Lentimicrobium sp. L6: one gene and its partner. The protein of the gene in region 2 interacts with the protein of the main gene of each other region in a pairwise test. Links are inferred from orthologs where the notes say so. Each region holds a gene or a part of one and is shown on either strand. Other genes may lie near its edges. The genes, in order: ruvC and ruvA.

Region 1 (3,324 bases), on a different replicon or contig from region 2:
GCTCCTTATATCATTTATGAATTCTGGAAATTTGTGGAACCTGCATTACATGAGCACGAAAGAAAAAATTCAGGTGGAACCGTATTAGTTTGTAGCCTCCTATTTATTACGGGAGTAGTATTCTCCTACTTTTTAATCGTCCCGCTGGCTTTGAATTTCTTTGGTTCCTATCATGTTAGCGAAGAAGTTTCAAATACCATTTCCTTAACTAGCTATATCAGCACTGTAGTTACTGTTACCATCTCTGTCGGAGTCGTTTTTGAACTACCTGTTGTTATTTTCTTCCTAACAAAAGCAGGTTTAGTTAGCATTGAGTTTCTAAAGAAGAACAGAAAATACATGTTAGTAATCGTTCTTATTCTTTCTGCTTTAATCACCCCTCCTGATGTTTTTAGCCAAGTACTAGTAACTTTACCACTGATGGTGCTTTATGAGTTTAGCATATTTATGGCTAAAAGAGCACAAAAAAAAAGAAGTCGATAGCAAACTAAGCGAGGGTTAAAAATTTAATATTTCCCTTTAAGCACATTGTGGTATTGAAAAAAGATCATATATTTGTTCTATAGGATTATTTTTTTCTTTAATACGCATCTAAAAAAAACCTAACAGTGAAATCAAAAATCTCACAAAAAGCTTTATTAATCATCACATTTCTACTTATGATAAGTGGAAGTAGCATGGCTCAAAGAAGCTTTGATACTCACAAAGGTGGTATGATTTGGAAACACTGGTATGTCCAAGCCAATATTGGGCTCAACCTTTTTTATGGAGATGTAAGTTCTCACGATCAAGATCTATTTAAGAAAATCGGAGAAGAAAGTTCATTTGCTTATTCTTTAACAGCCGGGAAATGGATTACAGATTGGGGGGGAGCCGAATTCACATTTTCTAGTGGGAAACTTATAGGTTCTACACCCGGACTACAATTCGAAAATAATTATAACCAGTATATAATTCAAGGAATCTTTAATTTTACTCAACTGTTATACCCTGCCAACGAACAAACTCCCTTTTACATTTATGGGAAAATAGGATATGGGCAAATAGATTTTAATTCTGTGCTTCGCAATAGCTCTACTTTAGACACTATAAAAATGCAAGGTAAAGAAACTACTCATGGTAAAAGAGTGAGTGAATGGGTTTTACCTCTTTGCCTTGGCGGAGCATTCAACCTTGATGAGAACCTCACCATTGTTATTGATGGAACTCTTTTTCTTGTTAATTCAGACAAACTAGATGCTAGATTCGGTAAAAATGGTAACGATGATAATGATTTCTATGTGAACTTCTCTGTAGGCTTAAGGTATACTTTCAATGCAAAAGAAACTCAGGGTAGCTTCAATAGATCTAAATCTAGACGTTCAAATAGATGGTCTAGGTAAAAGATTATTTTATCCTTTCTGGGTTTTTCTTTACAAAACTACCCCAACCAGTATACGATTCTTTTTCAAACCCATAAGATTTTTGGAAATAATGACAAACCGCAGCTGCTAATCCATCTGTAGCATCTAAATACTCTGGCTCTTCTGTCATTTTTAATAGATGTTTTAACATTCCGGCAACTTGTTCTTTAGAAGCTGTTCCTTTCCCTGTTATGGACTGTTTTATTTTTCGAGGTGCATACTCAAAAATGGGAAGGTTTCTATAAAGCCCAGAAGCCATAGCTACTCCCTGTGCCCTTCCTAACTTTAGCATACTCTGGGGGTTTTTCCCCATAAAGGGTGCCTCTATAGCTATCTCATCTGGCTTATACTGATCAATTAGAGCCAATGTGCGCTCAAATATTTTCTTAAGCTTCATTGGGTGGTTATCATAACCAGCTAATTTCAATACCCCCATGGTAACCAGCTTTATTTTATTATCTTGCTGGTGTATTACACCATAACCCATTATATTTGTACCCGGGTCAATGCCCAAAATAATTCGATCCTGCTTCAAAATTTATGTTTAAGTGAAGATTTCTACAAAAATACGAAAAAGCTTTAATCTCTTTTTTAAGATATTGCTTGTTAGTTTAGTTTATATTTTCTTGTTCTTTGAGCTAAGTAAACATCAAGAACAATTTAGTATCAATGGAGTACTCAATGCATCTAAGAAAGATTCTCTTTTACTGCTATTAGCTTTTGGTTTGATGCCACTTAACTGGCTCATTGAAAGCATCAAGTGGAGATTTCTCATGCGAAAGATAGAAAATGTAAAGCTAAGTAATTCCATCCAAGCAGTATTTGCAGGAACAGCCATCAGTATTTTCACCCCCAACCGAATTGGCGATTACTTAGGTCGAATTTTTATTTTAAAGAAGGGGGATAGACTTGATGGAACAGTTGCTACCATTACTGGGAATTTAAGTCAGCTGCTGATAACCATACTCATGGGAAGTGTGGCTCTTATCTACTTTTCTGAAACTATAGTCACCGATTTTTTACAATGGAATAACATATGGATAGCCATTTCTATAATTCTAATTCTTAGTATAGATATTATCCTCCTCATTATATTCTTCAAATTCCCTAGCATTGAGAATAGACTAAATAGAACTTTTGGAATTTACAGATACCCTATTATCAAACATCTTAATATTTTAGCTGAATACAGAATGGATGAATTAGTAAAAGTTTTGTCCTATAGTCTCCTTAGGTATTTAATCTATTCTGTTCAATTCTATTTATTATTACTGGCTTTTCACTTCGATTTATCCATAATCGATGGAATGATGGTGGTGTTTTTAGTTTTCTTTGGAATCACTATCATTCCGAGTATTGCAGTTGCAGAATTGGGTGTAAGGGCCTTAATCACCCTTTTTGTATTCCAATTGATAGGTCAATATTCGCAGGCAGAATTTGAACTCGGTTTAATTGCTGCTACATCTATACTTTGGTTAATCAATATTGCATTCGCAGCAGTAATTGGAGGTGCTTTTATCTTTAACTTAAAGTTTATTAGAAAGAAAGACCTAATAGAGGAAACAGATAAAAATCCTGAAGAATGATAATCGTAATCTTAAGTTGGCTTATTGTTCTACTTTATATCTTTGTGATTTTAAGGTTTTATTGGGCATGGACTAAAATTCAGGATAATAATCCTAAATCCTCTAGTTTAAAGAAAATCAGCATTGTTATTGCCACTAGAAACGAAGAAGAAAATTTAGCCCCCCTTTTTCAATCCATCTTGGACCTCGATTATCCAAGAAATCATTTTGAAGTCATTCTTATTAATGATCACAGCGATGATTCCAGCCTAAATTTGATGGAAAGATTTAAAAAATCCAATACTGAAATAGATATTACCTTAAACACCCTTTCTAGTCATGAAACAGGGAAAAAG
Region 2 (3,257 bases):
CAGCTACAGGATACAAATCTTGGAAATAAGGGTTATATTCCCCTAAATCTTGAAAGGCTACAATGTTTCTATTGTCAGTAGTTGGCGAACCAATGTTTGTCACCCAAACTTCAGTTTTGGTAATATTGATATTAGAATTAACAATAGGCAATTCTTTTAAAGAAGGCTCATAGTTTTCCTTGAAATATTCAGCCAATAAGAAGTGTTTGTTCTCTTCATACTGGTCAACTCTAAGCTCGAACTCATTGGTTTGTGCTCCTCCTTGTACTGTTAGAGATGAAGACTCACTCTTTTGTTGCGAAAAGACAGAAGTTACGGTTAATTTCCCAAATTGTAATTTGGTTTTAATACCAAAGAGACTTTGGCTACCTTGAATTAATGTAGAGGTTAAAGGAAGAGTTACATCCCCTGCTTCAATTAATTTGATGATTTCATCTTCGTCGCCTTCGTATTTTAATTTCAGCTTGTTTTCGAAATCGAAAGTGGCTTCGGTATTATAGTTGACTTTAAACTCAATTTTATCTCCAATTTTTGCCAATACATTCAACTGGATTTTCTGTTGAAAGTCAAAGTTGGTTACACTTTGCTGTCGAACGTTTAGAGCAGGGTCTTCTCGTTTGTTATTAACCACGCCAAACATTAATTCTGCCGAACCCTGAGGACGAATGTCGATGGTGTTTCCACCAAATATTCTGTCAAAAACTTTACCCCCAATATGAATAGATGGAATGATACCTCCATTGGCTCCTGCATTATTGGCATTAGAACGTTCTGCCCAGTAATTTTCTAGAGACTGTTCTTCTTCAAACTGTCTGTACTCCTGCATGTCCATCCTTTGGGGTGGGCGATAATCCAGTTCACCCATTTTATTGGTTACCACATATTGGTTGGTTTTAGGATCGAAAACTACATTTTGTTGTATGTTTTTGGGGTCTTGAAGGAAAAGATTAGAGCGTTGGGTTCCTCCGGTGTAAAACAAGTTATCATCTCCTTGAAAAGGAAATTTTAAATCAACCTTTTTTGTAGTATCGGTAGTGGTACTATCTGGTGGATTTAAAAATAAGGTAGACCCGATGGGTGCAGCCCATATTTTTTGGATTAAAAAATTGGGGATGAGCAACATCAGAGTAAACAATAGTAAAAGCAGTACCCTTGTAAAAAACCTCATTAAATATTATATCTTTTGCTAAATGGTATTGCTACCTTTAGTTCATCATTAACACTTTATTTTCTATAAAACCTTAAGGCTCGCCTTAATCAAATCTTCCACCTTATCAATCTCAGGATTTGAAGTAAAGACTTTCTTTAAACCTTTTTCAGCCATTTGCTTAGAGAAACCTAGGGCTATCAATGCAGATAACGCTTCTTCTTTAAAGGTATTGTGTTGGAATGGTAAATTATCGCCATCGGTTACCAATTTATCTAGTTTGTCTTTTAAATCGACAATGATTCTTTGTGCACCTTTCGCTCCAATTCCCTTTACGGCTTTTAATGCGGCCACGTTTCCGGTATCTATAGCTTCATAAACTTCATCAGAAGTCATCGAAGACAAAATCATTCTTCCTGTGCTCGGACCAACACCAGAAACGCTAATTAATTTCCTAAAAACTTCTCTTTCGTAAGTATCAAAAAAGCCAAATAAGGTTTGGGCATCCTCTCTAACTATAAAGTGAATAAAAAGCTTTACGCTTTCCTCTTTTCCTATACGGGAAAATGTGTTTAAAGAAATGTTTACGTAATATCCTACACCTGAGCAATCTATGACGGCATAGGCGGGATTCTTCTCAACTAATTTACCTTGTATATATTCGTACATCTTTTTAAAGCTGATTCAATCGCCAAAAGTACAAATATTCCTGAATTGAGTATGGAAGTATCAGATTTTGATGAAAATATCTTATGGTTCTAAATAGAGTTGTTGTTTGCGGCTGAAAATGAAAAAACCGACTCGGTATGAAAGTCGGCTTTTTATAGTAAATTGATGATCTTTATATTGTTTTATTTTCTCCTAGCTTCTTACTCTATTTCTTCTTGTGCTTCTTTTTTATTGGCCACCGGTAGTGCTGGCTCGACTTCCTTTTCAATGGATTCTTCTTCTACTTTAGCCTCCTCAAAATTCCCAGAATTTAATATCCAATAGGAATCTTTAGTTCTATGATTATAGAGGTTTCTTTGCCATTGGTAATCCATTTTAAAATGCCTTCTGATATTATTATCTATCATAATAGATTTCCCTTCAGGCACATATAGTTTTAATGTGATTTCTTGGCTTCTCCATTTAGAACTTTCGCCTAATTTGAAATACGGGTCCAGTAATAAACCTGTTGAATCAATAGTAAAATGATAGTAAGTATTTTCTATATTGATATTAGCCTGTTCTTCATTTTTCCCATTTGAGCTTTTGTATAGCTTCAGGGCGAAACTATTTTTATCATTTTCAATAATTTCTAATCTGGGTTCTCCATAAATTTCATCATCATGAAGGATGGGATGGTTATTATCTTGTGAAACCACAGTTTTGTTATCACTAGATAGTATATTTTGATAGTAAGAATTGGTATTTAATCTGATATTTAGTGTGTCGGATTGTACTTCTTCAAAATCGTATTTTGTGATTTTTATAGCATCTTTATGATAAGCTCTAATGGTAGTATAACTCATCCCTAAAGAAACAATGAGTGCCACAACCCAGGCCTGCCATGCTATGGTTCCAACCATTTTGTTTCTTTTTAAGTTAAATAGGAATCTAATTCCATGAAATACCATCATAATAATTGGAATGAGGACTAAAACTGTTAGTGCTGTTAGAGTGATGGAAGCATATTCATTAGCAATAATGAATTTGCTCATAAAAGCAGGGAAAGACATTCCTTGGATAAAGAAACCCTCGAATTCTAGTTCAGGAACTAGATTAAGATATAGAATTCCAAAACCAACTAATAATCCAGCACCATAAATGAATAGAATTAGTCCCAAAATGAATTTTAATATTCTGAGAATGATTCGTCCGAAGGCTTTAACAAAGGTTTCTATTTTTTGAAGTCCAATTTTGCGAGCCGGGCCTGTTTTATGATAGACTCCCATGGCTTCTTCTGAAAAATCAGAAAGACGATCTTTTAAATATTCTGTTTCTTCTTTTACTTTGCTTTCAATGTTTTTCACATTCACTTTTTTGCCTTCCATGCGGATGCGGTCACTTGTACTCGCAGCTTCAGGCATAAGTAGCCAAAGGCCTAAATAAATTAAAATGCCTATAC

Evidence for each region.
Region 1: the proteins of ruvA (region 2) and ruvC interact in binary tests that used the Escherichia coli proteins (3 or more experiments, as listed by UniProt). The link is inferred for Lentimicrobium sp. L6 from one-to-one orthologs.

What each region holds. Positions count from the first base shown.
Region 1 is NZ_JABKCA010000001.1:21,965-25,288, reverse strand. The notes cover bases 163-3,148. They hold ruvC (crossover junction endodeoxyribonuclease RuvC), read right to left. Parts: upstream 1,939-3,148; coding sequence 1,387-1,938; downstream 163-1,386. Other genes in these bases: HNS38_RS00120 (glycosyltransferase), read left to right, coding at 2,986-3,148; HNS38_RS00125 (lysylphosphatidylglycerol synthase transmembrane domain-containing protein), read left to right, coding at 1,952-2,989; HNS38_RS00135 (outer membrane beta-barrel protein), read left to right, coding at 609-1,382; tatC (twin-arginine translocase subunit TatC), read left to right, coding at 163-483. Also shown: more of tatC, read left to right, coding at 1-162; more of HNS38_RS00120, read left to right, coding at 3,149-3,324.
Region 2 is NZ_JABKCA010000054.1:10,095-13,351, forward strand. Bases 25-2,943 are described here. They hold ruvA (Holliday junction branch migration protein RuvA), read right to left. Parts: upstream 1,817-2,943; coding sequence 1,232-1,816; downstream 25-1,231. Other genes in these bases: sprA (cell surface protein SprA), read right to left, coding at 25-1,168; HNS38_RS13745 (PspC domain-containing protein), read right to left, coding at 2,017-2,943. In the rest of the region: more of sprA, read right to left, coding at 1-24; more of HNS38_RS13745, read right to left, coding at 2,944-3,257. UniProt on the Escherichia coli protein: The RuvA-RuvB-RuvC complex processes Holliday junction (HJ) DNA during genetic recombination and DNA repair.